3 regions of the Sphingomonas agrestis genome follow, and region 3 is predicted to be linked to each of the others. Evidence: riboswitches for the same ligand, from Rfam matches in the RefSeq annotation. Region 3 holds a riboswitch; each other region holds the start of a gene.

Region 1 (10,143 bases), on a different contig from region 3:
GTCGAGAAGCGCTCGTCGGTGCTGAACACGCTCGCGTTGAAGCTGGCGACATGCTTGGGGCGGCGCACTTCCTCGACGCCGTTCTCCTGCGCGTCGAGCCAGGTATAGGCCGCGTCGAGCCGGATCTGCGGGATCGGCCGGACGCTGGCAAAGGCTTCGACGCCGTGCTGCTTCGACCTGGTGGTGCGGTTGGCCGGGGTCGCGACGAAATCGGGCGCGGGATAGCTGGTGTAGATCTCGTCGGTCAGCCTGGAATCGAAGTAGGTCGCGCCGATCGTCGCGCGGCCATCGGCGAAGCTCTGCTCGAGCCCGGCTTCCCAGCCCTCCGACTTTTCCGGCTTGAGGTTCGGGTTGCCGATATAGGTCCCGTCCGAATAGCCGAACAGCTCGTAATAGCCCGGATTCTTGACGCCGGTGCCGTAGGCGGCGCGCACCCGCGTGCCGGTGGGCAGGCGATAGCTGCCCTGGACGCGCCAGGTGGTGGTGTCGTCGAAGCGGTTGTTGTCGTCGTAGCGCACCGAGCCGCCGAGCGAGAGCCCCGCGACCGTCAGCTCATACTGGCCGACCAGCCCGAGATTGTCGGTGCTGCGCGTGCCGGTGAACGCGTCGAACGGCGAGCCGGTGGAGGGGGCAGTGTTGCGGAACTGCTCGCGCTCCCAATCGAGGGCGCCGGTCAGCCGGTGGACGATCGTGTCGGTGCCCAGCCGCAGGCTCGACACGAACGATCCCTTGTAGCGCTGGCCCTTGTCGCCATAGTCCGATCCGGTGGCAGTGAAGCCCTTCCGGGTGGTGTCGGCGATCTGGCCGGAGACGGCGTTGGTCCAGCGGCCGTCGAGCGCGCTCAGTTCGGCGCGAAGCAGGCCATAGAATGCCTCGTTGGTGAAGCGCACGCCGGGGCTGTCGACGGTGTAGCCGAACAACGGGCTCGTCGGATCGCTCTCGCTGTTGTTGGTGTCGGCATCGGTGTGGCTGTAGCGCGCGACGCCGGTCAGCTTGAAATTGGCGGAGGGCGCCCAATTGAGCTTGGCGCTGGCACCCACGCTGTCCGATCCGATGTTACGGCTGCCGCCACGCGCGGTGGGGGTGCCGTCGGTGTGGTAATAGGAGCCCGACAGCGCATAGTCGAAGCTGCCCGAGGTGCCGGCAGCGCGCGCCGCGCCGCTATAGGTGCCGAACGATCCGCCCTCGGCGCGGGCGCTGATTCCCGGTGCCTCGGCGCCCGAGAGGGTGATGTAGTTGATCACGCCGCCGATCGCGTCGGATCCGTAGAGCGACGATTGCTGCCCGCGCAGCACTTCGACTCGCGCGGCGGGATCGGCGATCAGCGTGCCGAAATCATATTCGCCATAATAGGGGTCGGCAGCCTCGATGCCGTCGATCAGGACGAGGACGTGGTTGCTCTCGCTGCCGCGGACGCGAACCTGGGTCTGCCCGCCGATGCCGCCGATGCGGCTGACCGACAGCCCGGGGACGTCACGCAGAATGTCCGAAACGATGCGCGTCTGGCGCAGCTCGAGCGCGGCAGGGTCGAGCACGGTGGCCGAGGCGGCGAGCGCGCTGAGCGGCACGCCTTCGCCCGAGCGCGATGCCGTGACGAGGATCTCGTCCTGCGGCCCGGCGTCTGTTTGGGCGAGCGCGGGCGTGGCCGCGGCGATCGCGAGAATCGAAACGAAGGTCTTCAACATGGTATTCCCCCGGCGCCGCAACGACTGCCGGGTCCTGCCGCGTACGGCCGGTGACGCGTCGGGCGGGCGCTTGGACGCCTGACGCGCGCACCGAAGCGGCCCCGGCCGCTTGGTCGTCGCTCAGACGGAGTACCGTGCCGTGACCATCCCCTGGACCAAGGCAAGAGCGACCAGTGCGCCGGCAGGTCTCCTGGCTCGCGGGTCGGGGCTTGATGCACGCCTTCCCGGGCTTGTCGCCCAGTGGCCGCTCCCTCGAAGGGAGCCAGTGCATCGCGCTCGCCGCTTACAGTTGCAGGGACAGCCGCGGAGTTGGACCTGGAGGTCCGCACCGCATTCCCGATTAAGCCCCTTGTCGGGGCACCGGCGCGATCTTGCGGAGCGGCTGGCCGCCCCACGAGCGCGCCCTTAGGCCAGCGCCAGGGCAAAGCCAAGTTCGAACGCAAGCAGCGTAGGGCGGCGGCGAGTTGCAGGGCGCATGCGTTAACGAAGGCTTTGCCCGGCCTTCCGGCTCGGCTATCCCCGCGCCGATGCCCCATCTCTATCTCGTCGACGGCTCCGGCTATATCTTTCGCGCCTATCACCGGCTGCCGCCGCTAACCAACAAGCATGGCGAGCCGGTCGGCGCGGTCTATGGCTATACGACGATGCTGTGGAAGCTCGTCGACGAGCTCAACAAGGCCGACGGCCCGACTCACATGGCGGTGATCCTCGACAAGAGCGAGCACACCTTCCGCAACGAGATGTACGACCAGTACAAGGCGCACCGTCCGCCCGCGCCCGAGGACCTGGTCCCCCAGTTCCCGATGATCCGCGACGCGACGCGCGCATTCAGCCTGCCGTGCATCGAGGAGGCGGGCTGGGAAGCCGACGACCTGATCGCGAGCTACACCAAGGCGGCGCTGGCGCAGGGCTGGTCGGTGACGATCGTCAGCTCGGACAAGGACCTGATGCAGCTGATGACCGATCCGTCGGTCGACATGCTCGATACGATGAACAACCGCCGGCTCGGGCCCAAGGACACCGAGGAGAAGTTCGGCGTCGGCCCCGAGAAGCTCGGCGAAGTGCTCGCGCTGATGGGCGACAGCGTCGACAATGTGCCGGGCGTGAAGGGGATCGGGCCCAAGACCGCGGCGAAGCTGATCCTCGAATATGGCGATGTCGAAGGCGTGCTGGCAGCGGCGCCCGACATGAAGCCGTCGAAGATGCGCGACAATCTGATCGAGCATGCCGAGATGGCGCGGCTGTCGCGAAAACTGGTCGAGCTCGCCTGCGACGTGCCGTTGCCCGATCCGCTCGACGAGCTCGAGTTGAAGGGCATTCCCGACGCGCCGCTGCGGGCGTTCCTCGAGCATCACGGCTTCCGCACCTTGCTCAACCGGCTCTCGGCGGTCGCCGATGCGCCGGTCGAGAAGCACGAGACGCCCGGCCTGCCCGAGGATCCGCCCTGCGATCACGACGCCTATGAGACGGTGGTCACCGAGGCCGATCTCGACCGCTGGATCACGCAAGCGACGCACCAGGGCTGGGTGGCGATCGATACCGAGACGAGCGAGCTCGACGCGATGCGCGCCGGGCTGTGCGGTGTCTCGATGGCGCTGGCCCCCAACAGGGCGTGCTATATCCCGCTCACCCATGGCGGCAGCGACATGTTCGCCGAGAAGCCGGTCCAGCTCGACAAGCCGCTGGTGCTGGCCAAGCTGAAAGTCCTGCTCGAAGACCCGGCGGTCCTCAAGATCGGGCACAACCTCAAATACGATTTGATCGTGCTGCGCCAGCGCGGGATCGACGTCGCGCCGTATGACGACACGATCGTGATGAGCTTCGATCTCGATGCGGGGCTGCACGGCCACGGCATGGACGAGCTCGCGGCGACGCACCTCACGCACAGCTGCATCGCGTTCAAGGACGTGGTCGGCACCGGCAAGAAGCAATTGAGCTTCCGCGAAGTCGATCTCAAGGCGGCGACTCGCTACGCCGCCGAGGACGCCGACGTCACGCTGCGGCTGTGGCAGCGCCTCAAGCCGCGGCTGGCCTATGAGAGCGTCACGCGCGTCTACGAGATGGTCGACCGGGCGCTGGTATCGGTGATCGCTGGCATGGAGCGCGAAGGCGTCAAGGTCGACGCCGCGACGCTCGCGCGGCTCTCGGACGAATTCTCCAGGCAGATGGCGACGCTCGAGGAGGAAATCCACGCGATTGCCGGGTTCAAGTTCACCATCGGCAGCCCCAAGCAACTGGGCGACGTGCTGTTCGACAAGATGGGGATCAAGGGCGGGCGCAAGGGCAAGTCGGGAGTCTATTCGACCGACGTCAACGAACTCGAGCGGATCGCGGCGGACAAGGATTCTCCCGGCCGCGAGATGGTGGTCAAGGTGCTCGACTGGCGCCAGCTTTCGAAGCTGAAGTCTACCTATACCGACGCGCTCCAGGCGCAGATCAATCCCGAGACGGGCCGCGTCCACACGAGTTACTCACTGACCGGCGCGCAGACCGGGAGGCTGTCGTCGACCGACCCCAACCTCCAGAACATCCCGATCCGCACCGAAGTCGGCCGCCAGATCCGCGACGCGTTCGTCGCCGAGCCGGGCAACGTGATCCTCGCCGCCGACTATTCGCAGATCGAGCTGCGCCTCGCCGCGCACATCGCCGACGTGCCGGCGCTGCGCACCGCGTTCGAGAATGGCGACGACATCCACTCCATGACTGCGATGGAGCTGTTCGGCGAAGTCAATCGCGACACGCGCGGGCGGGCGAAGACGATCAACTTCGCCATCCTCTACGGCATCTCGCGCTGGGGCCTAGCCGGCCGGCTCGACGTGACGCCCGACGAAGCGCAGGACATGATCAACCGCTATTTCGAGCGCTTCCCGGGCATCAACAACTATATCGTCTCGACGACCGAGGAAGTGCGCGCGCGGGGCTATACGACCACCTTGTTCGGCCGGAAGACGCACTTCCCGCGGATCAAGTCGAGCGTCCAGCACGAGCGCCAGGGCGCCGAGCGTGCGGCGATCAACGCGCCGATCCAGGGCACCAGCGCCGACATCATCAAGCGCGCGATGGCGCGGATGGGACCGGCGCTGCTCGACGCAGGGCTGCCCAAGGTGCGGATGCTGATGCAGGTGCATGACGAATTGGTGTTCGAACTGCCCGAAGCCGATGTGGAGAAGGCGCGCGGGGTAATCGAACGCGTGATGGCGACGGCGGCCGAGCCCGCGATCAAGCTCACCGTCCCGCTCGGTGTCGAGATCGGGGTAGGCCCGAGCTGGGGCGCGGCGCATTGAGCGAGCCCGCCGCACCGGCGGCCGACGACATCAACGCCCTCGCCAAGGGCGGGCGGACCAACATCCTGGGCTTCCTGCTGCGGCTCGCCGCGCGGCTGCCGTTCCTGTTCATCGCCGGGCGGGCTTATGGGCCGGATATCGTCGGGCGCTATGCGATCGCGGTCCTGGTGATCGAAGTCGCCGCGCTGCTCGCGACGCTGGGGCTCAAGCGCGGGCTGGCGCAGGCGCTGGCCGCCACCGACCGGCCGCACGCGCATGTCGTGTGGGACGCGGTACTGGTGGCGTGCGGCGCCTCGGCGATCGCCAGCGCGGTGCTGATCGCGTTTCCGCAGGTCATGTATCCCAACAGCCCGGTGATGGGGCTCGAGCGGCTGCTGCCCCTGGTGGTGTTCGCGGTGGCGATCTCCGACGTGACGCTGGCCGCACTCGCCTATCGCCACAATATCGGGGCGTCGGTGACCGCGCGCGCGGTCGTCGAGCCGTGGACGATCAGCATCGCGGCATGGGGCTTCTCCTATGTCTCGACGCGCGATGGGCTGATGTACGCCTATGTGCTGTCGATGCTCGCCGCGCTGGCTGCGTCGGTGGTGCCGTTCGTGCGCGAATATGGCATGCCGCGCGGCTGGCATCCGCGCTTCGCCGACATCGTCGCGCTCGCCCGCCGCAACGCGCCGCTGGCCGGTGCGGACGCCATCGAATGGGGGACGCGCAATGTCGATCGCTTCATCCTGGCGCTGCTGTTCAGCCCGGGGGTGGTCGGCATCTATTACATGGCGCAGCAGGTCGCCTCGATTCCGCAGCGGCTGAAATCGAGCTTCGATCCGATCCTCGCCCCCGTGGTGACGCACAGCCTTGCCGAGAACGACCGCAAGGCCGTCGCCAAGCAGGTGCGCCAGGTCGGCTTCTGGATCGTCAGCGCGCAGGCGGCGTGCTTGGTCGTTTTCGGCATCCCCGCCGAGGGTGTGATGGGACTGATCGGGCCCGAATTCGTGATCGGCGCCGGGGTGATGTGCGTGCTGCTCGTCGCCGAGGTGCTCGCCTCGACCGGGGCAGTCTGCGAGACCGGGCTGATCTATGTCGCGCGGCACCGCAATCTGATGATCTCGCTCGCGGTGCTGCTCCTCCAGATCGCGCTGAGCTTCGGCTTCGTCTTCGTGGCGCGGGCGCAGGGCTGGTCCGAGCCGGTGCAGGCGGCGGGGCCGGCGGCGGCGCTAGCGACGGCGGTGACGATCGGATCGGTGGTCAAGGCGGTGATGCTGCGGCGGCTGCTCGGCGCGCCGGTGGTGAGCATCCGCCCGGCCTTCTTCGTCGCGATCGGTGCAGCGGGGCTGGTCGGCGCGGCGTTTACGTCGCTGCCGCACCGCTATGAATGGGCCGAACTGAGCCTCGGCATGCCGGCGATCCTGGTCACCTTTCTGTTCGTGATGATCAAGTTCGGCTTCAGCCCCGAGGACCGGGCGCTGTTCCGCAAGACACCCGCGGAAGAACCTGCCCGGTAGCGCCACCCTTGCCGGGAAGGCGCGATCTCGGGCAGGGTGTTTCCGCTAGTACACCCGCTTCTTGGGCTTGATATACTCGATCTCGTCGGTGAGCGTGTAGTCGTGCACCGGCCGATAATCGATCGATACCGCGCCGCCCTTGCCGCCCCAGCCTTCGAACGTCGCGACGGTGTGCTTCATCCACTCGGCGTCGTTCCGGTCGGGGAAGTCCTCGTGCATGTGCGCGCCACGGCTTTCCTTGCGGTTGGCGGCGCACTGGATCGTCACCACGGCCTGGCCGATCAAATTGTCGAGTTCGAGCGTCTCGACCAGATCGGTGTTCCACACGAGCGAGCGATCGGTAATGCCGACATCGCCGAAGCCCTTATAGACTTCGTCCATGTGCGTGACGCCTTCCGCCAGCAGCGCGCTGTCGCGGAACACGGCGCAGTGGCGCTGCATCGTCTTCTGCATGTCGCGGCGAATCTCCGCGGTCGGGCGCGCGCCCTTGGCGTTGCGGAAATGATCGAGACGGGTGAGCGAATACTCCTCCGAATTCGCCGGCAGCGCCGCGTGCGCGGTGCCGGGCTTGACGATTTCCTTGAGGCGCAGGCCGGTGGCGCGGCCGAACACCACGAGATCGATCAGCGAGTTCGAGCCGAGGCGGTTGGCGCCGTGGACCGAGACGCATGCCGCCTCGCCGACTGCGAACAGGCCGGGGATGACGGTGTCGGGATTGCCGTCCTTATTGTGGACGACTTCGCCATGATAATTGGTCGGGATGCCGCCCATATTATAGTGGACGGTCGGGACCACGGGCAGCGGCTGGCGCGTGAGGTCGACGCCCGCGAAGATCTTGCCGGTCTCGGTGATGCCGGGCAGGCGCTCGGCGAGGATCTTCGGATCGATATGGTTGAGGTGAAGGAAGATGTGATCCTTCTCCTTGCCGACGCCGCGGCCCTCGCGGATCTCCATCGCCATCGAGCGCGCGACGACGTCGCGGCTGGCGAGATCCTTGGCCGAGGGGGCATAGCGCTCCATGAAGCGCTCGCCCTCGGAATTGGTGAGGTAGCCGCCTTCGCCGCGGGCGCCCTCGGTGATCAGCACGCCGGCGCCGTAAATGCCGGTCGGGTGGAACTGGACGAACTCCATGTCCTGCAGCGCGATGCCTGCGCGCAACGCCATGCCGTTGCCGTCGCCGGTGCAGGTGTGGGCCGAGGTCGCCGACTGGTAGACGCGCCCGCCGCCGCCTGTGGCGAGCACCACGGCGTGGCTGCGGAAGCGGTGGATGCTGCCGTCTTCCATGCACAGCGCGATCACGCCGCGGCACTTGCCGTCTTCCATGATCAGATCGAGCGCGAAATATTCGACGTAGAAATCGGCGTCGTACTTCAGGCTCTGCTGGTAGAGCGCGTGGAGCATCGCATGGCCGGTGCGGTCGGCGGCGGCGCAGGTGCGCTGCACGGGGGGGCCTTCGCCCATATTCTGCATGTGGCCGCCGAACGGGCGCTGGTAGATCGTGCCGTTGTCGTTGCGGCTGAACGGCACGCCGGCATGTTCGAGCTCGTACACGGCCTGCGGGGCCTCGCGGACCATATATTCGATCGCGTCCTGGTCACCGAGCCAGTCCGAACCCTTGACGGTATCGAACATGTGCCACGACCAGTGATCGGGCGAGTTGTTGCCGAGGCTAGCGGCGATGCCGCCCTGCGCGGCCACGGTGTGGCTACGGGTGGGGAACACCTTGGTGATGCACGCGGTCTTGAGCCCGGCCTCGGCCGAACCCATCGTCGCGCGCAGGCCCGAACCGCCCGCGCCGACGACGACGGTGTCGTAGGTGTGGTCGATGATCTTGTACGCAGCGGACATCAGGCGACGGCTCCGGCAGTGAAGGCGACCTTGAGGATCGAGAAGATCGCCAGCGTGGCGGTCGCGATCGTGAAATACTTGAGCAGGAGCAGCAGCACGAAGCGGCTGTGGTCGTGCTGGTAATCCTCGATCACCACGGTGAGGCCGTGGTGGAAGTGATAGAAGGTGCTCACGACGAGCAGGATCAGCGGCACTGCCGCCCAGGGCTGGGCAAGCCAGCCGCTGATCGTCGCATAGTCATAGGCGGGCAGCAGCGCGATCGAGAGCAGGAACCAGAGGACCAGTACGAGGTTCGATCCCGCGCTGATCTTGTGGTGCCACCAGCCCTCTGCGCCCTGGTGCGCCGAACCGAGACCGCGGACGCGGCCGAGAGGAGTGCCGTCACCCATTGGTCTTCTCCAGGATCCAGGCCCAGAAGGCCGCGGTCAGCGCGATCGAGACGAGGAAGGTCGACAGCGCGGTGGCCTTGTTCGCCTTGAGCTCGAAATTGGCGCCCGTGTCGAGGAACAGGTGGCGCACGCCCGAGGCCATGTGCTGGAAGAACGACAGCGTCAGCCCGATCCCGACGACGTAGCCGGCGATGTTGAGCTTGCCCGATTCGAGCGTGAACAGGTCGAGGAACGCGGCATAGGCCGCCGGGCCCGAGGCCAGCGCCGCGAGCCACCAGACGAACAGGATCGTCCCCACGGTCGCCATGCCGGAGCCGGTGACACGGTGAAGGATCGAGACCGCCATCGAGGGGCCCCATTTCCAGATCGACAGATGCGGCGAGAGCGGTCGCGCTGGGTTGCGGACGTTGGCCAAGAATATTCCTTTCGGGTCGTCGCCGCTTCCTTAGTCCCCGATGCAACGGATGCAAGTCGGGATACGTCCGCGGCGCGGGCTCTAACCCCCTCTTAACCAATCCAGCGGCATAGCGGGTGCGAGGGGCGGCGCATTCCATCGCGGCCGCGTCAGGGGACCAGTTGACTGTGGCTTCGACCAAGGATTTGCCGGTTGCCGGCACGATGAGCGCCCGGATCGACATGCGCGCGCGGCTGCGCGTGTTCGACGTCGAGGGATCGCTGGTGCGTTCGAGCCGCGACGCCTGGGCCGCGCTGGAGCCGGAAATCCGGTCGGTCTCCGAAGCCTATTGGCAGCAATGGCTGCGCTGCTTTGCCGACGAGCGCAGCTGGGCGACCGACGATACCGCGAAGATGATCGATCTCGGCGTGGTCTTCCTCAAGAACCGCTTCCTCGACCTCGAAGGCAGTGCCTGGATCGAATCGATCGAGCGCTCGGTCGCCGCGGCCTATGCGGCCGACGTGCCTCCGATGGCCCTGCTGTCGATGATCAGCGCGAGCGATCGTGCGGCGCTGCAGGTGCTGATGCGTCGAATCGGCAGCGACGATGCCGGGCTCGCCGGGCTGATCGACACGCTGATGCGGCTGTCGGCGCTCGAAGGCGACATCACCGTCGAGATCTACAACATGTATCGCGAGCACAGCTCGCAACGCGCGCGCGACCGGCTCGCCGCCGAATTCCGCGATTCGATCGGAATGACCGTCGAGAACGCCTCGCGCGAGGGCGACCAGCTCCGCGTCCAGGCCGTGCATACTTCGGCCTCGGCGCGCGGGATGCTCGGCAAGGCAAGCGAAGTCGCTGCGGCAGCCGAGCAGTCGGCGGTGGCGATGCGCGAGGCGGCGCAGACCGCGGCGGGGCTGATCCGCGCGATCGAGGATGCCCGCACCGAAGTCGAGGCGGCGGCCGATATCGCGACGCGCGCGTCGAGCCAGGCGGGCGCGGCGGTCGGCATGTCTGAGATGCTCTCGGAGCACGCCAAGTCGA
Region 2 (10,143 bases), on a different contig from region 3:
CGAATGCGGCCTCGCTCGGCGCGGTCGCGGCACTCTATTTCGGACTCGCCGAGCTCCATGTCGTAGTGCTGCCCGCACTGGCGGTGGCCTGCGCGTTGCTGTCGCTGGTGCTGCTCTTCGCGCTCGCCGGGCGATCCGAAAGCCCGCTGACCCTGATCCTCGCGGGGATCGCAGTCGGTACGCTGGCGGGCGCCGGGATCAGCCTGTCGCTCAACCTGTCCTCCAATCCCTTCGCGGCAATGGAGATCATGACCTGGCTGCTCGGCAGCCTCGAGAACCGCTCCTTCTCGCACCTCTGGATTGCGCTGCCGTGCATCGCGACGGGCATGGTCCTGCTGCTCTGGGACGGCCGCGCGCTCGACGCGCTGACGCTGGGCGAGGACGGCGCGCAGGCGCTCGGGGTCGATCTGCGGCGCACGCGGTTGCGCCTGCTGCTCGGCACGGCGATCGGCGTCGGGGGTGCCGTGGCGGTGTCGGGTGCGATCGGGTTCGTCGGGCTGATCGTCCCGCATCTGATCCGCCCGCTCACCGATCGCAGCCCCTCGTCGATCCTGCTGCCTTCGGCGATCGGCGGCGCAGCGCTGCTCACCCTCGCCGATCTCGCGGTGCGGCTGATCGCGACGAGCAACGAGCTCAAGCTCGGTGTCGTCACTGCGTTTCTGGGCGTCCCCGTCTTCCTCCTCCATCTGATGCGGGAGCGCCGCCTGTGGTGAGCCTGCGCCTAGAAACGGTCGGCGTGAAGCTCGGCCGCCGCATCGTCGTCCGCGACGCGAGCGCGGCCTTCGCGCCGGGCACGCTCACCGGCGTGGTCGGCCCCAACGGCGCGGGCAAGTCGACGCTCGCCCGCGCAATGCTGGCGCTGGTCCCGCACAGCGGCCGCATCCTCCTCGACGAAGCCGACATCGCCTCGCTCTCGCGCGCGGCGCTGGCTCGGCGGGTCGCGTATCTGCCGCAGGGCCAGACCTTGCACTGGCCGCTCGATGTCGAACGGCTGGTCGGGCTCGGCCGGCTGCCGCATCTCGGGCCGATGTCGCGGATCGGCGCCGAGGATGCCGCCGCGATCGAGCGCGCGATGGAACGCGCCGACGTGCTCGGCCTGCGCGATCGCATCGCCACCGAGCTTTCGGGGGGCGAGCGTGCCCGCGTGCTGCTCGCCCGCGCGCTCGCGGTGCAGGCGCCCGCGCTGATCGCCGACGAGCCGCTCGCCAGCCTCGATCCCGGCCACCAGCTCGACGTGATGGAACTGCTCCGCGACGAGGCCCGGGCCGGCGCGCTGGTCATCGCCGTCCTCCACGATTTGACGATGGCCGCACGCTATTGCGATCGGCTGGTGCTGGTCGATACAGGCACGATCGTCGCCGACGGCACCCCCGCGGAGGTGCTGACGCCCGCCAACCTCCGCACGGTCTACGGTATCGACGCTCGCGTCGAACTCGGCGGCGATTGGCCGGCGATCACCACCCTGGGGAGGAGCCGCGCGTGAGCTATCGCGACCAAGGCCATGACACCGTCCCACTCTTCGACCCCGAACTGGTAACCGCCGCGCAGGCCGACATCGCCGAGCATATCGATCGCGTTTCGCGGGCGCTGTACCTTCCCTTCGAGGCGAGCTGCCCCGACGCGCCGCTCGCCGAGCGGCTCGACCGCATCTACGCAAGCGACCGCAGCCAGGCCAACCTGCTGCGCACCGCGATCGTCGCCGACGCGCATCGCGGCCCCCGCCTCCAGGCACTGGCGACCGACCCGCGCCTCCGCGCCGAGGCCGAGCGCGTCAGCGAACGCAAGCTGGAGACGTCGGTCGTCCGCATCCGCGCCAGCATCGCCAGTTTCCCCGAGCATCGCCACCCCTGGCACTCCGACGTTTCCCGCGACGACGGCATCGCCTGCGGCAAGGTCTGGACCACCGCCTGGATCCCGCTCACCGACGCCGGGCCCGGCCGTGGCGGGCTCGAGATCGTCCCCGGCCGCCGGGCCGCCCCGCTCGCCACCCAGACCGACCAGGGCCTCCGCATCACCGAGGAATCGCTCGCCGGCATGCCCCGCCTCCAGCCCGAATGCCCCGCGGGCAGCGCGCTGCTGCTCGATCGCTTCACGCCGCATCGCACCTTGCCGACCACCAGCGCACGCTTCGCGCTTGTCGTATGGTTCAAGGCCGCCTAGAGGCGGCGCCGCGACAGGTTCCCCGGCGACGGGGATGAAAACGGGAACGGATAAAATCCGGCTGCCCCTGCAACTGTAAGCGGTGAGTCATCGGCCACATGCCATTGGGGTTTCGATCCCGAGAAGGCGGCCGAACCGGCGTCGACCCGCTAGCCAGGAGACCTGCCCGTCGCGGTCGTCCTTCGTGCGGACAGGGTGTTCCGGGCGGACGGGGGTGAACCCGAGAGACGACAGGTTTGGCCGCGCGCGTGCGCGGGCGATGCCGTCTGTCCTCGCGACATCGGCACCGCCTGCGCGCGGGCACGGCCGTGTCGACAAGGGTCCTACCGTGAAGTCCGTATTTACGTTTGCCGTCTCGCTTTCCGCTCTCACCGCCGCCGCGCCCGCGCTCGCCCAACAGGCCCCCGCCCCCGACGCCGCGACCACCGAAACCCATGGCGACATCGTCGTAACTGCCACGCGCACGCCCGTGTCGATCGACCAGGTGCCCGCCTCGATCACCGTGCTCGACAAGGCGAGCATCGACCGCAGCCAGGACATCGGCGCCACCGAGCTGCTGCTCCGCACCCCCGGCATCAGCATCTCGCGCAACGGCGGCTACGGCACCTCGACGTCGCTGCGCATCCGCGGCGCCGAATCCGACCACACCGTCGTCGTCATCGACGGGGTCAAGCTCAACGACCCTGCCGCGACCGGCGGCGGCTTCAATTTCGCCAACCTCCTCGCCGGCGACATCGCCCGCATCGAAGTGCTGCGCGGGCCCCAGTCGATCCTGTGGGGCAGCCAGGCGATCGGCGGCGTGGTCAACATCGTCACCGCCGAAGCCAGCTCGGACTATGAAGGCAGCTTCGACGTGGAAGCCGGCTCGCGCCAGACGGTGAGCGCCCGCGCCGCAGTCGGGGGACGCACCGGTCCGCTCAGCTGGCGCCTCGGCGCCCAGGCCTTTTCCACCGACGGCATTTCGGCGATCGCCCCGGCGTTCGGCGGCAAGGAGCCCGACGGCTACACCAACCAGAACCTCGCCGGCCGTGCCAGGCTCGATCTCACCGCCAATCTCAGCGCCGAGGTCCGCGGCTATTACTCCAACGGCCGCGTCGACATCGATTCGACCAGCGGCGACAATGCCGACTATTCGCGCAACGAGGAATTCGTCGGCTATGCCGGCGTCAATCTCGACCTGCTCGACGGCCGCCTGCGCAACCGGTTCGGCTATGCCTATACCGACACCGATCGCGACAGCTTCGGCCCGGCGCGCGCGCGCCCGCTGAGCTTCGAATCCGAAGGCCGCAACAAGCGCCTCGAATATCAGGGCAGCTTCGCCTTCACCCGCGGCATCTCGGCGACCTTCGGCGTCGAGAATGAGCGCTCGAAGTTCCGCAGCCGCTCGCCCGCCGCGTCGCTCGCCACCCCGCTTCCCGCCTTCGCCACCGGCAATGCCGAGATCACCAGCGCCTATGCCCAATTGAGCGTCGAGCCCATCGAGGGCCTGACGCTCAACGGCGGCATCCGCCACGACGATCACAACCGCTTCGGCGGGCAGACCCTGTTCGCCGCGGGCGGCGTCTGGCGGCTCCCCACCGGCACGATCCTGCGCGCCAATTATGGCGAGGGCTTCAAGGCGCCGTCGCTCTACCAGCAGTTCAGCGAATACGGGAACGTCGCGCTCGCCCCCGAGCGCGCGACCGGCTGGGAAGCCGGCGCCGAGCAGCAATTGTTCGGGCGGAAACTCGTGATCGGCGCGACCTGGTTCGAACGCACCACCACCGACCAGATCATCTACAACGGGTGCACGACGACGTCGACCGTGCCGCTCTGCTTCGTGCCGGGCAGCACCACCGTCCGCCGCTTCGGCTATTATTCGAACGTCTCGCGCGCCGAAGCGCGCGGGATCGAGGTCAGCGGCGCGCTCAACCTCGCCGGCTTCACGCTCGACGGCAATTACAGCTGGATCGAGGCCGAAGACCGCTCGGCCGGCACCGCGACCTTCGGCAACTGGCTCCCCCGCCGCCCGCGCGAGACCGCCAACGGATCGATCGGCTATGCCTTCCCGTTCGGACTCAGCACCGGCGCCGCGGTCCGCTGGGCCGGGCACAGCTTCGACAATGCCGCCAACACTACCCGGCTCGACAACTACACGCTGGTCGACCTGCGCGCCGAGCTCAAGGCGAACGAGGCGTTCAGCGTCTTCGCCCGCGCCGAGAACGTGTTCGACGAGGAATATATGACCGCCTATCGCTACGGCACGCTCGGCCGCAGCTTCTATGCCGGCATTCGAGGGAGGTTCTGATGGATCGACGCCACGCATCCACCTTGTGGATCATGCTGCTGACGCTGGCGAGCGTCGCGACGAGCTTCGCGCTCGCCTGCACCGCGCCGGTATCGGCGCTGGCGGCGCTCGCGGCGGTGCATATGCGCCGCCGCGACGGCGTCGCGCTGGCGCTCGTCGCCTGGGGCGCCAACCAGGCGATCGGTTTCGCCTTCCTCCAGTATCCGCACGATCCCAAGACGCTCGCCTGGGGGCTCGGGCTCGGCACCGCCGCGGCAGGCGCGGCGTTCGGCGCCTATGCCGCGCTGGCCCGGCTGCGGGTAGAGTCGGTCGCGGCCAAGCTCGGCGTCGCCTATGTCGCGGCGTTCGTGGCAGGCAAGCTGGTCACCCTCGCCTGGGCGACTTTGCTCGGCGGCGTCGCGATCACGCTCCACCCGGGCTATTCGTTCGACCAGTTCGTCCGCAACGGCGCGATCCTGATCGCTCTGTACTTGTTCTACCGGGTGCTGACCGCCGCCGGCGTCCCCGCCCCGCGCCAGGCGACCGCCTGATGCTGACGCGCGTCGCGGACGGCCCCGCCGTGGTCGCGTGCAAGACGTGCCGATATTCGGCAGACGCACGCGACGACGCGCAGGGCGTCCGCGGCGGCGTGCGGCTGGTGGCGGCGCTCCGCGAAGTGCAGGCCGGCGACACCCGCTATGCCGGCATCGCCGTGCAGGAAATGCCCTGTCTGTTCGCGTGCCAGGATCATTGCACCGTCCATCTGCGTGCACCCGACAAGGTGGGCTATGTCCTCGGCCGCTTCGCCCCCGACGAACAATCCGCCCGCGCGATCCTCGACTATGCCGTCCATTATGCCGCGAGCGATTTCGGTCGCGTGCCCTTCAAAGAATGGCCCGAAGGTGTGAAAGGCCATTTCATCACCCGCACGCCGCCACCGGGATATGTCGCCGAATGATTTTTGCCTCGCCTGAAGCCTTCCGCGCAGCGCTCGCCGATCTGCCGGCGCCCGATGCGAGCGCGACCAGCGCCGCACGTGCACGCCAGGCACAGCTCACCAAGCCGGCGGGCTCGCTAGGCCGGCTCGAGGAAGTCGCCGTGTTCCTTGCCGGCTGGCAGCATCGCGAGCGCCCGCGGATCGATCGCGCCCGCGCCGCGATCTTCGCGGGCAATCACGGCGTGACGGTGCACGGCGTCAGTGCCTTTCCCAGCAGCGTCACTGCGCAGATGGTCGCCAATTTCGAGGCCGGCGGCGCAGCGATCAACGCGCTGTCGGATGTGGCGGGGCTCGAGCTCGAAGTCGTCGCACTCGATCTCGACACCCCCACCGCCGATTTTACTAGCGCGCCGGCGATGACCGAAGCCGAATGCCTTGCCGCGCTCAACGCCGGCGCCGCAACGGTGGCCAGCGATCTCGACCTGCTGACGGTCGGCGAGATGGGAATCGGCAATTCCACCGCCGCCGCAGCGCTTTGCGCGCGCAGCCTGGGCCGCAACGTCGCCGACTGGATCGGCCCGGGCACCGGCGTCGATGCCGAAGGGATCGTCCGGAAAGCCGAGGTCGTCCGGCGCGCGCTCGGCTTCCACGCCGACGCCCCCCGCGACGCCTTCGAGACGCTGCGCCGCGTCGGCGGACGCGAGATCGCCGCGATTGCCGGCGCCGTGCTGCGCGCCCGGCAGCTCGGCGTGCCGGTGGTGCTCGACGGCTTCATCAGCACCTCGGCGATCGCCCCGCTCGCGGCCGACAACCCGGCCATCGCCGCGCATTGCATCGCCGGCCATTGCTCGGCCGAGCCCGGACACGTCCTGCTGCTCGCGCGGCTCGGGCTCGATCCGCTGCTGTCGCTCGGCATGCGGCTCGGCGAAGGCAGCGGCGCCGCGGTCGCGGTCGGCGTGATTCGCTCGGCGCTGGCGGCGCACGACCGGATGGCGACCTTTGCCGAGGCCCAGGTCTCGGCAAAGTTGTGAATCCCTTCACGCTGCACCTGCTGCGCCACGGCGCGCCGCTGTTGCCCGGCCGATTGATGGGCCGCACCGACGGCGAGCCCACCTCGGAAGGCATCGCCGCCTGTGTGGATCAGGCGCGCGACCTCGGCATCGAACGACTGGTCGCCACCGACCTCCGGCGCAGCCGCTGCGCCGCGGAGGCGTTGGCACAGGCCACCGGCACGTCCCTGACGGTCGATACGCGCTGGCGCGAACTCGATTTCGGCGATTGGGACGGCCTTGCGCCGAGTGAGATCGATCCCGAGGCGCTGATGCGATTCTGGGAAGATCCCGACGCCAATCCGCCCCCCGGCGGCGAACGCTGGTCGTTGCTGGTCGCACGCGTGGGCGACGCGCTCGATGCGCTGCCGCCGGTGGACACGCTGGTAGTGACGCATGGCGGCGCGATCCGCGCGGCGCTGCACCTTCTCTGCGGCTTCGACCAGCGCCAGCTCTGGGCGTTCGATCTGCCTTATGCTGCGCTGCTGTCGCTGCGCGTCTGGCCGGGCGACACGCCGAGCGCGCAGATCACCGGGCTGCGCGCATGAAGGGGCTGGTGATCGCGCTCCTGTTCCTCACCCGCCTGCCCATGCCGCGCGTCCAGGTCAGCGATGCCGAGTTCGCCGCATCGATGCGGTGGTTTCCCGCGGTCGGCCTGATCCTCGGCGCGCTGATCGCGGGCGGCACCTGGGCCGGCGCCCAGCTCGATCCATGGGTCGGCGCGCTCGCCGGGGTGGCATTATGGGTGGGCCTGACCGGCGCGCTCCACCTCGACGGGCTCGGCGACGTGGCCGATGCGTGCGGCGCCGCGCACAAGCACCGCGAGCGCGTACTCGAAGTCCTCGCCGATCCGCACCTCGGCAGCTTCGGCGCCGTCGCGATCGGGCTCCAGCTCCTCGCCAAGCTCATCCTGCTCCACGCCCTGGTCGAGGCCGGCGGCTTCGTCGCCTTGCTCCTCCTTCCCTTTGCGGCGCGCATCGGGCCGCTGGTCTGGACGTGCTGGCTTCCCGATCTCCACGCCGGGCTCGCTTCGCGTTTCCGCAACATGGTGCGGCCTGCCGATCTGGCGATCTGGGCGATCGCCCTCGTCGCCGGCGCCTGGTTCGCGCCCGCACTGCTCGCCACCCCGTTGCTCCTGCTCGGATGGGGCTTCTGGCTGCGCGCAAAGCTCGGCGGGATTTCGGGCGACGGCCACGGCGCAGGGATCGAAGTGACCGAGACAGGCCTGCTGCTCGCCACCCTGATCGTCGCCAGGCTCGCATGACCGCCTGGACCTGGCACGGCGGCGGCGTGGAAGCGGCGCGGCGCCAGTTCGGCAGCGGCGACTGGCTCGATCTGTCGACCGGGATCAATCCCGATTCCTGGCCCGGCGTCGCCGATCTCGCGATCGACTGGCAGCGCCTCCCCGAGCCGCACGCGCTTGCCGAACTCGAAGCCGCCGCCGCCGCGCACTTCGGCGTCGATCCCGGCCATGTCTGCGCCGTCCCCGGCACCGAACTCGCGCTACGGCTGGTTGGCCGGTCGATCGGCGGCTCGGCGCGATACCTCGCCCCGGGTTATCGCACGCATGGCGAGATGATCGCCGGCAGCATGCCGATCGCACGCGATGCCCTGGACGACTATGTCGGCACGCTGGTTCTGGCCAACCCGGGCAACCCCGATGGCCGTGTGCTGTCGCCCGCCCAGCGCCGCGCGTTGCTCGACCGCCACGCCCATGCCTGGCTGCTGCTCGACGAAGCCTTTGCCGATGCCGATCCGGCGCTCAGCCTCGCCGGCGAAGTAGGCGACACCCGCCGGCTGGTGATCTTCCGCTCGTTCGGCAAGTTCTTCGGGCTCGCCGGCGTGCGGCTTGGCTTCGTGCTCGGCCCCGACTCCATCCTCGCGCCGCTCCGCACCGCGCTGGGTGCCTGGCCCGCCTCCGCCGCGGCGATTGCGATCGGCACCGCTGCCTATCGCGACCGCGACTGGATCGCCGCCACCCGCGTCCGCCTCGAAGCGCAGGCAGCCGCGCTCGATGCCGTATGGGTCCGCGCCGGATTCCAGCCGAGCGGCGCCTGCCCGCTCTTCCGGCTGATCGAGACTCCCCATGCGCTGTGCCTGTTCGAGCGCCTCGCCCGCCACGCGATCCTCACCCGCCCCTTCGCCGAGCGGCCCGATTGGCTGCGCATCGGCCTGCCGCCCAATGGCGAGGCACTGGCCCGGCTGGAAGCGGCGCTGAGCCGTGGCTGAGCACGTGGCGCTCGTCGCCCTGATGCTCGACGCCACGATCGGCTGGCCGGGCGCGCTCTATCGCCGCATCGGCCATCCGGTCGGCGGCTTCGCGCGTCTGATCCACACCTGCGAGACCAGCTGGAACCGTGCCCGATACGGCTTCGAGACCCGGCGCCTGCTCGGCATCGCGACCGTGCTGCTGCTCGTCGTCGCCGTGGGCGGCGGCGCGTGGCTCGTCCAGCATCTGCTGCTGGCATCGCTCGGCACCTATGGCTGGCTCGCCGTGGCGGCGCTCGCCTGGCCCGCGCTCGCCCAGCGCAGCCTGTTCGACCATGTCCGCCCCGTCGCCACCGCACTATCCGCCGGCGACCTCCTCGCCGCGCGCAACGCCGTCGCGAAGATCGTCGGCCGCGACACCGCCGCGCTCGACGAGGCCGGCGTCGCCCGCGCCGCGATCGAGAGCCTCGCCGAGAGCTTCTGCGACGGCGTCGTCGCTCCCTTATTCTGGTTGCTGCTGGCCGGCCTGCCGGGCGTGTGGATCTACAAGGCGGTCAACACCGCCGACAGCATGATCGGCCATCGCGAGGAACGCTGGCGTGCCTTCGGCTGGGCTGCCGCGCGCAGCGACGACGTGCTCAACTGGGTCCCCGCGCGCCTTTCGGGCATCCTGCTTTGTATCGCCGGTGCCGGCGGCTGGCGCATCCTGTGGCGTGACGCCCGCGCGCACGCCTCGCCCAATGCGGGCTGGCCCGAAGCGGCGATGGCCGGCGCGCTGGGGCTGCGCCTCGCCGGCCCGATCGCCTATGACGGCGCGATGCACGCCAAGCCCTGGATCGGCGATGGCCGCGCCGACGCGAACGCCGCCGATATCCGCCGCGCGCTGCGCGTCTATCTGCACGCCTGCCTGCTGCTCTGGCTGATCGCGGGAGGTGTGGCGTGGGCGCTTTGATGCTCCAGGGCACCGGGTCGGACGTCGGCAAGTCGGTGCTCGTCGCCGGTTTGTGCCGCGCCTTCGCCAATCGGGGCCTGCACGTCCGCCCGTTCAAGCCGCAGAACATGTCGAACAACGCCGCGGTGACGATCGACGGCGGCGAGATCGGCCGAGCCCAGGCGCTCCAGGCGCTCGCCTGCCGGGTCGCGCCGCATACCGACATGAACCCGGTGCTGCTCAAGCCCCAGGCCGACCACACCTCGCAGTTGATCGTCCACGGCCGGGTGCGCGGCACGCTGGGCGCCGGTAATTTCCGTGCGGCGCGCGGCGCATTGCTCGCCGACGTGCTCGAAAGCTACCATAATCTGCAAAAACAAGCCGATTTGGTGCTCGTCGAAGGCGCCGGTTCGCCCGCGGAGATCAATCTGCGCGCCGGCGACATCGCCAATATGGGCTTCGCCCGCGCCGCGAACGTCCCTGTCGTCCTGGTCGGTGACATCGACCGCGGCGGGGTGATCGCCGCGATCGTCGGCACCCGCGCAGTGATCGACCCCGCCGACGCCTCGATGATCAAAGGCTTTATAATCAA
Region 3 (10,143 bases):
CGCTGGGCCTCGAGCTGGACGGCAGCGCCTTCGGTCTTGGCCAGCGCGGCCAGCGCTATTCGGTGGTGGTCAATGACGGCGTGGTCGAGCAGCTTCACGTCGAAGCGCCCGGCGCGTTCGAAGTCAGCTCGGCCGATTATCTGCTCGGCCGGCTGTAACGGACGGGGCCGTAACGGAACTGGCGCGCAGGTGCGGGAGTTGAGTCGAGTGATTTCTGCGAAGGGAAGAACCATGGCCAACACCAGCAACAGCAATTCGGGCAACGACAACACCGCATCGACTTCGGCTTCGACGACCGAGAAGTCGTTCATCGCCAGTGCGCAGGAAGCGATCGGCGACGCCGTCGACGCGACCGTGCAGGCAGTGAAGGAGCATCCGGTCGCCGCCGCCGCGGTCGCTGCGGGTGCCGCCGCTGCAGTGGGCGGCGCGGTCTATGCCGCCACCCAGCTGGGTGGCGAGAAGGACACGCCTTCCAAGAAGTAAGTCTCGCCGGGGTCCGTTCGCGGGCCCCGGCAGTCTTGCCAGAGTCATCTTCGCGCATTAGCGATCCAAGATGACTCAAGCATCCGACATCGTCGCCGAGCTGGACCGCCTCTATCGCGCCTCGGTCGATCGCCTTCAGACCGCCCTCAACCGTTACCTCACCGACGGCACGCCGCCGGCCACGAGCAGCCGAACCGACGGTTCGTTCGCCTATCCCGAGATCCGGCTCACCTATCGCGGCGGCAGCGATCGCCCCGCCCCGCCCCGCTCGTTCGGGCGGCTGATCGATCCGGGCGAGTATCGCATCAGCGTCACCAAGCCGGCGATGTTCTCCGACTATCTGATCGAGCAACTCACCCTGCTGATCGAGGATTACGACGTCGAGGTCGACGCCGCGACCGGGCGCCAGGAAATCCCCTTCGCCTATGTCCTCGATCCCGGCCATGCGCTGCGGCTCGACGAAGTCTCGGCGACAGAGCTGGCGCGCCACTTCCCCGCAACCGAGCTCGCCCATATCGGCGACGAGATCGCCGACGGGCTGTGGATGTCGCATGACGGCACCCGCCCGCTCGCATTGTTCGACGGGCTGCGCACCGATTTCAGCCTCGCGCGGCTCCGCCATTATACCGGCACGCCGACCGAACACGTCCAACAGTATATCCTGTTCACCAACTATCATCGGTATGTCGACGAGTTCGTCCGCTGGGCCTGCGCGCAGCTCGGGCCGGAAAGCCGCTTCACCGGCGTGTCGGGCGCGGGCGGGATCGTGATCGAGGATGCCGCCGACATGGACCGGCTGATCTCGGACAGCGCGTGGCGCCGCCACCAGATGCCCGCCTATCACCTGATGGCGCCAGGCAATACCGGCATCACCCTGGTCAATATCGGCGTCGGCCCGTCCAACGCCAAGACGATCACCGATCACCTCGCGGTGCTGCGCCCCGAGGCATGGCTGATGATCGGGCATTGCGGCGGCCTGCGCCCCAGCCAGCGGATCGGCGACTATGTCCTCGCCCACGCCTATCTGCGCGACGATCACATCATGGACGACGTGCTGCCCCCCGAGATCCCGATTCCGGCGATCGCCGAGGTCCAGCTTGCGCTCGCCCGCGCGGCGGAGACCGTTTCGGGCCAGTCGGGCGACGAGCTCAAGCAGCGGCTGCGCACCGGCACGATCGTAACCACCGACGATCGCAACTGGGAGCTGCGCTATTCGCGCACGGCCTTGCGCTTCTCGCTCAGCCGCGCCGTCGGGGTCGATATGGAGAGCGCCACGCTTGCCGCGCAGGGCTATCGCTTCCGCGTGCCCTATGGGACCTTGCTATGCGTTTCGGACAAGCCGCTCCACGGCGAGCTGAAGCTGCCCGGCCAGGCCAATCGCTTCTACGAGCGCGCGATCAACGAGCATCTCCGCATCGGCATCGAGACGGTGGAAGAACTCCGCCGCGAAGGCGCCAAGCTCCACTCGCGCAAACTGCGCGCGTTCAACGAGCCGCCGTTCCGCTGATCGGAGGCGCATGCGCGCGATTATCCTGCCGCCGCCCCGTTGCCCTACTCCGCGCGGCTTCCTAAGGATGGCGCACCTTCCAGAACGCGGGGCACCATGAAGCCGAAGACCATCCTCCTTGCCGGCGCACTGGCGGTGGGGCTCGCCACCGCCGCCCAGGCGCAGCGCGCACCCGCGCCGATCACCCCCGAGCAGGTCCGCGCGCATGTCGACGTGCTCGCCGGCCCGGCGCTGCGCGGCCGCGGCAGCGCGACGCCCGACGAGGCCGCGGCGGCCGCCTATGTCGCGGCGATGTTCCGCGGTCATGGCCTGGCGATCGCACCGGGCATGGCCGGCTATACCCAGCCGATCGACGTGATCAGCTTCAAGCTCGAAGGCGCCCCAGTCCTCACCGCGAACGGCGCGTCGGTCGATGCGCCGATGCTGTTCTCGTCGAATGGCGATCCGATCCGCGGCAAGCTCACTCTCTTCGCCGGCACCGATCCCAAGGCCGCGCCGGCCGCCGACGTGCTGCTCGTCACCAATCCCGCAGCCAACGGGCTCCAGGTCGCGGGCCAGGTCGACCAGTCGAAGGTTAAGCTCGTCATCATCCGCGCCACCGAAGAGGTGCGCGGCTATTACGATGTCATCGGCGCCCGCCCCCGCCTGCCACGCTATATCAAGGGCGAGACGGCTCGCCCCCGGCGCAACATCCTGGCGCTGAACGACGCCGCCTTCGACAAGCTCGCCGCGCAGGATGGCGCGCAGATCGCGCTCGAACTGCCGGGGCTGGTCCAGCAGCAGCAGGTCACCACCAACGCGATCGGCTACCTCCCCGGCACCGATCCGGCCGCGGGCGTGCTGCTGGTCACGGCGCATCTCGACCATCTCGGCGTCCGCCCCGACGGGCAGGTGATGTACGGCGCCAATGACGACGCCTCGGGCACCGCCGCGGTGATCGAGCTGGCGCGGGTGCTGGCCGGCAAGAAGCACCGCCGCGGCATCCTGTTCGCCGCTTATGGCAGCGAGGAGGCGGGCGGCTTCGGCGCGCACTGGTTCGCCGATCATCCGCCGGTGCCGCTCGCCGACATCGTCGCCAATCTCGAGATCGAGATGATCGGCCAGCAGGATCCCAAGCTCCCCGCGGGGACGATGATGATGACCGGGTTCGAGCGCTCGACCTTCGGCGACACCTTGAAGGCGCATGGCGGGCTGGTCACCACCGATCCCTATCCCGAGCAGAACTTCTTCCAGCGCTCGGACAATTACGCCTTGGCGCTGCGCGGGGTGGTGGCGCACACCGTCTCGGGCTGGGCGACCGTGCCGACCTACCACACGCCCGAGGACACGATCGACAAGCTCGACTTGCCGTTCATGGCGCGGGCGATCCAGTCGCTGGTCAAGCCGCTCGCCAGCCTGGCGAACAGCAAGGCCAAGCCCGAGTGGAAGCCCGGCGGCCGCCCCAGCGAATGACCGCGGGCGACCTCGAGGACGTTCTAGTGAACGCGCTGGTCCGAAAGGCCGGCGGCACCAAGCGCGACTGGCGCGCCGCGCTCGGGCGGGTGCGCGTCTACAGCGCCGAGACGCACCCGCACTGCAACTGGGCGGTCGCTCCCTCAGGTAGCCCCGGCGAGAACGCGATCATCGAGCGCCTGCTCGACGACGTCCGCGGCAAGCACCCGCTGGTGGAAGGCTAAGATGGTTCCCCTCCCTGCAAGGGAGGGATGATCGGGTCGGCCATGCCCCTGGCATGGCCTGAACAGCGCGGGGCGCTGTTCACCCGATCATGGGTGGGTAGCGAGCGCAGCGAGCTCCTTCGCTCGCCGCCGAGCCGCTGTCTTCGCAGCGGCACCCACCCCCAGCCCCTCCCTTTCAGGGAGGGGAGTTGCAGGGTTCACCCCGCCCGCAAGGTCCGCGCCGCCGCGACCATCCCCTCGATCGCTGGCTTCACTTCCGCCCAGTTCCGCGTCTTGAGCCCGCAATCCGGGTTCACCCAAAGCTGCTCAGGCCGTAGATGCGCCTGCGCCAGCCGCATCAGGCTGACCATCTCGGCCTCGCCGGGTACCCGCGGCGCATGGATATCGTACACCCCCGGCCCGATCGCGCCGGGATAGCGATACGCCGCAAACCCCTCGAGCAATTCCATCTGCGACCGCGCGGTTTCGATCGAGATCACATCGGCTTCCATCGCCCCGATCGCCGGCAGGATGTCGTTGAACTCGGAGTAGCACATATGGGTGTGGATCTGGGTGGCATCCCCCACCCCCGCGGCGGACAGCCGGAACGCGGCGACCGCCCAGTCGAGATACCCGGCCCAATCCTTGCGCCGCAGCGTCAACCCTTCCCGCAGCGCCGCCTCGTCGATCTGGATCGCCTTGCACCCGGCGGCTTCCAGGTCGGTCACTTCGTCGCGGATCGCCAGGGCGATCTGCCTGCACGACTCCGCCCGAGGCTGGTCGTCGCGGACGAACGACCAGTTGAGGATCGTCACCGGCCCGGTGAGCATCCCCTTGACCGGCTTTTCCGTGAGGCTCTGCGCATAGCGCCACCACGCGACCGTCATCGGCTTGGGCCGCGAAACGTCGCCGAACAGGATCGGCGGTCGCACGCAGCGCGAGCCATAGGACTGGACCCAGCCATTGATGGTGAAGGCAAACCCCGAAAGCTGCTCGCCGAAATACTGGACCATGTCGTTCCGCTCGAACTCGCCATGGACGAGCATGTCGAGCCCGATTTCCTCCTGCCAGGCGATCGTCCGCTCGGTCTCCTCCCGCAGGAAGGCCTCGTACGCTGCCGCGTCGAGCTCGCCCCGGTTGAACCGCGCCCGGGCATTGCGCACCTCACCGGTCTGCGGAAACGACCCGATTGTCGTCGTCGGAAACGCCGGCAGGCCAAGCACCGCCGCCTGCGCCGCAGTCCGCACGCCAATCTCCGACTGCCGCGCCTCCATCGCCGCCGTCACCCCGGCCACCCGCTCGCGGACCTGCGGGTTGTGCACTTGCGGCGACGCCTTGCGGCTCGCCGCGGCCTGCGAGGCTTCGGCCAGTTCGCCGGCAACGCTGCCGCGCCCGTTGTTGAGCGCCCGCTTGAGCAACGCCAGCTCCTCGATCTTCTGCACCGCAAAGGCGAGCCACTGCGTCACCTCCGGATCGAGCTTCTTCTCCAGCGCCAGATCGACCGGCACGTGGAGCAGCGAGCAGGACGGCGCGAGCACCAGGTCCCGCGTCGCCGCGATCGGCTCGATCCGCGCGAGCAGCGCGTCGAGGTCGGCGAGCCACACGTTGCGCCCGTCGATCACCCCGAGCGACAGCAGCAGCGACTTCGGCGCGGCCTTGAGCACCGCGTCGAGCTGCTCGGGCGCGCGCACCAGGTCGACATGCAGCCCCGCCACCGGCAGCGCCGCCGCAAAGGAGAGATTTTCGCCGAGCCCGCCGAAATAGGTGGTCAGCATCAGCTTGGGACCCGAGCGCGACAGCCTGGCATAGGCGCGGGTCAGCGCGCGACGCTGTTTGTCATCGAGATCGAGCACCAGCACCGGCTCGTCGATCTGCACCCATTCGGCACCGACCTGCGCCAGATGTCCGAGGATTACCGAATAGAGCCCCAGGACTTCATCGAGATAGTCGAAGGGATCGACGCCCCGGCCCTTGGCGAGGCTCAGCCAGGTCACCGGTCCGAGCAGCACTGGGCGCGTTTCATAGCGCTGCGCCTTGGCCTCGCGATATTCGTCGACGATCTTGAGCCGGTTGAGCGCCAGCTTCTGCCCGGCGACCAACTCAGGGACGAGATAATGATAATTGGTGTCGAACCACTTGGTCATCTCGCACGCGGTGACGCTGCCATGGCTGCACGCGCCGTGATCGTCCCCGGTTGTGCCGCGCGCCATGGCGAAATAGGTCGCCAGCCCCGCCTCGCCATCGGCGCTGCGATAGCGCTCGGGGATCGCCCCCAGCATCACGCTGGTGTCGAGCACGTGATCGTAGAGCGAGAAGTCGTTTGAGGGCAGCCAGTCGGCGCCCAGCGCCTTCTGCCGCGCCCAGGCGGCGGTGCGCAGCCCCGATGCGGCGTCGAGCAGCTCGGCCTCGCCGATCTTGCCCGCCCAATGCGCCTCTAGCGCGTGCTTGAGCTCACGGCGCGGGCCGATGCGGGGAAACCCCAAGGTAGCAACGGTAATGGTCATGTTCTTCAACCCCGAAGAATGGGGCGAGAGACGCGAACTAGACGCGCACATGCGCGACCAACGACCCGGCCGGCACGCAAGCGGCCAATCCGGGCACCCCGCCGGTGGACGTTATCGCGTCGAAGGCAGGTCTCCTGGCTCGCGGGTCACAGCCGATGGTCCGTCTTCCCAGGGCACGCCCCAGTGACATTTTGGACCGCAGCTCGCCGCTTACAGTTGCGGGGGCAGCGCCGGCATCGCACCGGCTTCCCGTCTTAGCTCCGACGCAGGGCGAACCCCGGACGAAGAACCTTGACCCGCGCTCAATTGCACCACGGGCAAGTCGCGTCAAGCGTCATATAAAGAATTCTTTATATGACGCTCAATACTGCGCTTGGTCGAGCATCGCGTGCGCCAGCGGGGTGTCGCCCAGCGCATCGACGATCTCGCGGAAGGTCTCGCGATCCTCGTCCTGGCCGAGCTTGAACCGCGCGCTTTGACGGATGACCTGCGCGCGGAACGCGACGACATGCGGCGTGAGGCGGGAATAGCGCTCGCCCATCTGCTCCGGCGTCCAGGGCTGGGGGAAATCCTGCTCGAGCGCATCGACCAGCAAGCGGATCGCGGCATCGCCCTGATCGGGTTCGAGCGCGATCTCGACTTCGAACTGGGCGAGTTGATAGTTCCAGCTCGGCGCCCAGCCCGGCTTCGAAACCGCCGCCGGCCCGATATAGCCGTGCGGCCCGAGGAAGCTGATCAGCGCCTGCGGGTTCGCCTCGACTCGCGCGACGTGCGGGTTGGCCTTGGCGAAATGGCCGATGATCGTATGCACCGCGCCGTCCTCGCCGGTTTCGGCGAGAAGCGGCAGCGGCGTCGAGATATAGCCCTGCGCGTCGTGCGTGACGACGAGACCAAGCATCTCGCTTCGCACGAACCTGGCGACGTCGCCGGGGCGGCGGGGGGCATAGCGGCTCATCGGTTCACTTCGATCGACCGGATCCGGCTCAGCGCGCCACGCTGTCGAGCTTGCCGAACACCGCACGGCCCTGGAATAGCGTCAGCAGCACCTTGGTCTGGTGGATCTGCTGCACCGGGATGCGGAACAGGTCCTTGTCGAGTACGATGATGTCGGCGCTCTTCCCAGCCACGATCGAACCGGTCAGCTTTTCGAGATGGTTCACATAGGCGACGTTAAGCGTGTAGGAGCGCAGCGCCTGTTCGAGGGTCACCGCCTCGGTCGCGATCAAGGGCGCAGACGTGCCGCCCGGTGCGACGCGAGTGAGCGCCACTTCGATTCCTTCGAGCGGATTGGCCGAAGCGACCGACCAGTCGGCGCCATAGGCGACCAGCCCGCCGCCCTTGCGGATGCTGTTGGCGGGATAGATGTACCCTGAGCGCTTGGGCCCGATCCGCTCGATCGTGAGCCGCATATAGGCTTCGTCGCAGGCCCAGAGCGGCTGGAAGATCGCCGCGACGCCAAGCTTGCCGAAGCGCACCTGGTCGGCGGGATCGATCACGTTCATGTGCGACATCATCGGCCGCGTGTCGTGCGCGGCGTTCTGGCCGCGAACCTTCTCGACCGCGTCGAGCGCCTGGCGCACGCCGGCATCGCCGATCGCGTGGAAATGCGACTGCATGCCCTTCGCGTCGAGCGCCGCCACCGCTTGCGCCAGCGTATCGGGCGCGATCTGGGTGGCGCCCTTGACGTCGGTGCCCTCATAGGGTTCGAGCATCGCCGCGGTCTGCTGCGGGATCACGCCGTCGATGAAGAACTTCACGCCATTGGCAGTTAGCCCGATCTCCTTTGCTTTCGCCGAAAGCTTGAGGATGTCGCCGAGCTGGTCCATTCCACGGTCGTTGTTCCAGTGCCAGTCCATCGCGGTGTGGACCGTGAGCGTGCCGCGGGCTTTGGCGGCCTGATACGCGTCGAGCGCCTTGCTGCCGTTCTTGTCCCACTCGACCGAGGCGTCGTGCCACGAGGTGATGCCCAGGCTGTTGAAGAAGCGCGCGGTATACGTGATCGCGCCTTCGAGATCGGCGGGCGTCGGCGCCGGGATCAGCGGCTCGACCAACGCCATCGCCGATTCCTCGAGCGCGCCGATCGGCTCGCCCTTCTCGTCGCGGTCGATCGTGCCGTTCTTGGGGTCCGGCGTGTCGCGGGTGATCTTGGCGAGCTCGAGCGCCTTCGAGTTCACCCACAGCGTGTGGCCATCGGATTCGAAGATCAGCGGCCGATCCTTCGACACCGCATCGAGGAACGACTTGTTGGGAATGCCCTTGGGCGGGAACAGCGTCTGGTTCCAGCCCGATCCGAAGATCGTTCCGGTGCCCGGGGTCTTGTCGACGCACGCCTTGATCAGGCGCTGATAGTCCTCGATCGTATTGCCCGAATGGAGCGAGCAGCGCGCATGGCTCATGCCGCCGAAGATCGGGTGCGCATGCGCGTCGCCGAACGCGGGCATGACGAACTTGCCGCCCATATCGACCACCTTGGTCGCCGCGCCCTTGCGCGCCGCGATCTGCTTCGCCGATCCGACCGCGAGGATCTTGCCATCCTTGATCGCCACCGCCTCGGCCCAGGGCTGGCCCTCTTCGACGGTATAGACGCGCGCATTGGTGAGGATCAGGTCGGCGGTCGGGCCCTTGGGCGCCGGGCCGGCGCCGATCGCGAGCAGCGCGGCGCCCCCGAGCAGCAGGCGGAGGACAGGCGAGGTGGCGGTGCGGTGCATGCGATGATCCCGATATTCATGTTGCAAGACGGAGCCGCGCATCGTTGCGCGGCTCCGGTCGTCAGGTCGATCCGTCAGAAGCGACGGCGCAACGTGCCGAGGACCGTGCGGTCCTTGCCGAGGTAGCAATAGCCCTCGTTGACCGGCGCGCCACCATAGCTGCAATTGGTGTAGACGCGCTCGTTGAAGATGTTCGAGCCGTTCACCGAGAGCGACCATTTGCCGTAGCTCAGCTCGGCCATCGCGTCGGCCAGCGTCACCGGATCGACGCGGTAGAGCTGGTCGAAGCTGACCTTGTCGCTCTGGTAGCGCACGCCGGCGCCGAGCTTGAGGGCGAGGTCGCCGCCCAGATCGAACCGCTTCGACGCCCAGGCCGACGCCTGATGCTCGGGCAGGTTCTCGCGACGGTCGCCGCGCAGCCGGCCATCGGCCACCAGATACTCCGCGCGGGTGTAGCTGTACGACGCAGTCAGATCGAGATTGCCGGGCAGCTTCACATTGGCTTCCGCCTCGATGCCGCGCGAGCGAGTCGATCCGCCCTGGATGAAGTTCTGCAGCTCGTTCGGATCAGCGATCAGGACATTCTGTTCCTCGATGTCGTACGCCGCGACGGTGAACAGCATCCGCGAGGTCGGCTGGAACTTGATGCCCGCCTCATATTGGCGACCGCTCCGGGGCACATAGGCCACGCCGAAGAAGTTGGATCCGAACACCGGCAGGAACGATTCGGAATAGTTGAAGTACGGCGACACGCCCTTGACCACGTCGGCGATGATCCCGGCGCGGAAGGTCCACGCCTTGTTGCCTTCGAGCTGCACGTTGTTGACGTTCGACTTCACATCGTCGTGCCGCGCGCCGAACACCAGCGAGACGCGGTCCCAGGCGCGGATCTGATCCTGGAAGTAGAATCCGGTCTGCGAGTTCTTGGTGTCGGTCATCCAGCCCACGCCCGATGCGAACGGCACGCCATAGACCGGGTTGTACAGGTTGAGCCCCGGCGCCTGGCCGAATCCCTCCTCCTTGTCCTCGCGGAACTCGGTATAATCGAACCCGCCGAGGATCTGGTGCTCGAGCGGGCCGGTGCCGAAGGTCAGCACCAGATTGTTGTCGCTGTTGAGCCCGGTGTACTTGGCGCGGTTCAGATACCAGGCTCGGTTGGCGATCGTGCGGCCGGCATCGGCATAGGCGCCGCCGAAGCCGGTATAGCCGAACACTTCCTGGTAATCCGTGTCCTGCTCGAACGCGCGGTTGCGGCTGTTGAACGCGAGGTTGTCGCTGAAGCGATG

Evidence for each region. Region 3 has a riboswitch for cobalamin ahead of metE (5-methyltetrahydropteroyltriglutamate--homocysteine S-methyltransferase). Riboswitches for the same ligand answer to the same signal wherever they lie in the genome.
Region 1: it holds a riboswitch for cobalamin, as region 3 does, so the genes downstream of both, RZN05_RS18330 (TonB-dependent receptor plug domain-containing protein) here and metE (5-methyltetrahydropteroyltriglutamate--homocysteine S-methyltransferase) in region 3, are expected to answer to the same signal.
Region 2: it holds a riboswitch for cobalamin, as region 3 does, so the genes downstream of both, RZN05_RS18300 (TonB-dependent receptor plug domain-containing protein) here and metE (5-methyltetrahydropteroyltriglutamate--homocysteine S-methyltransferase) in region 3, are expected to answer to the same signal.

Annotation. Positions count from the first base shown of each region.
Region 1 covers NZ_JAWJEJ010000002.1:483,509-493,651, forward strand. Annotated here, with positions in the region: gene RZN05_RS18330 (TonB-dependent receptor plug domain-containing protein) at 1-1,685, opposite strand, end outside; cobalamin riboswitch at 1,849-2,065, opposite strand; gene polA (DNA polymerase I) at 2,213-4,969, shown strand; gene RZN05_RS18340 (lipopolysaccharide biosynthesis protein) at 4,966-6,468, shown strand; gene sdhA (succinate dehydrogenase flavoprotein subunit) at 6,514-8,316, opposite strand; gene sdhD (succinate dehydrogenase, hydrophobic membrane anchor protein) at 8,316-8,705, opposite strand; gene sdhC (succinate dehydrogenase, cytochrome b556 subunit) at 8,698-9,120, opposite strand; gene RZN05_RS18360 (methyl-accepting chemotaxis protein) at 9,324-10,143, shown strand, end outside.
Region 2 covers NZ_JAWJEJ010000002.1:471,180-481,322, reverse strand. Annotated here, with positions in the region: gene RZN05_RS18315 (FecCD family ABC transporter permease) at 1-713, shown strand, start outside; gene RZN05_RS18310 (ABC transporter ATP-binding protein) at 707-1,483, shown strand; gene RZN05_RS18305 (phytanoyl-CoA dioxygenase family protein) at 1,480-2,160, shown strand; cobalamin riboswitch at 2,159-2,344, shown strand; gene RZN05_RS18300 (TonB-dependent receptor plug domain-containing protein) at 2,420-4,447, shown strand; gene RZN05_RS18295 (hypothetical protein) at 4,447-4,977, shown strand; gene RZN05_RS18290 (DUF1636 domain-containing protein) at 4,977-5,384, shown strand; gene cobT (nicotinate-nucleotide--dimethylbenzimidazole phosphoribosyltransferase) at 5,381-6,394, shown strand; gene RZN05_RS18280 (histidine phosphatase family protein) at 6,391-6,960, shown strand; gene RZN05_RS18275 (adenosylcobinamide-GDP ribazoletransferase) at 6,957-7,676, shown strand; gene RZN05_RS18270 (aminotransferase class I/II-fold pyridoxal phosphate-dependent enzyme) at 7,673-8,641, shown strand; gene cbiB (adenosylcobinamide-phosphate synthase CbiB) at 8,634-9,572, shown strand; gene RZN05_RS18260 (cobyric acid synthase) at 9,560-10,143, shown strand, end outside.
Region 3 covers NZ_JAWJEJ010000001.1:743,301-753,443, reverse strand. Annotated here, with positions in the region: gene RZN05_RS03270 (peroxiredoxin) at 1-158, shown strand, start outside; gene RZN05_RS03265 (hypothetical protein) at 232-483, shown strand; gene RZN05_RS03260 (AMP nucleosidase) at 554-1,990, shown strand; gene RZN05_RS03255 (M28 family metallopeptidase) at 2,087-3,442, shown strand; gene RZN05_RS03250 (hypothetical protein) at 3,439-3,666, shown strand; gene metE (5-methyltetrahydropteroyltriglutamate--homocysteine S-methyltransferase) at 3,864-6,149, opposite strand; cobalamin riboswitch at 6,258-6,458, opposite strand; gene RZN05_RS03240 (FMN-binding negative transcriptional regulator) at 6,511-7,104, opposite strand; gene RZN05_RS03235 (amidohydrolase) at 7,133-8,857, opposite strand; gene RZN05_RS03230 (TonB-dependent siderophore receptor) at 8,932-10,143, opposite strand, start outside.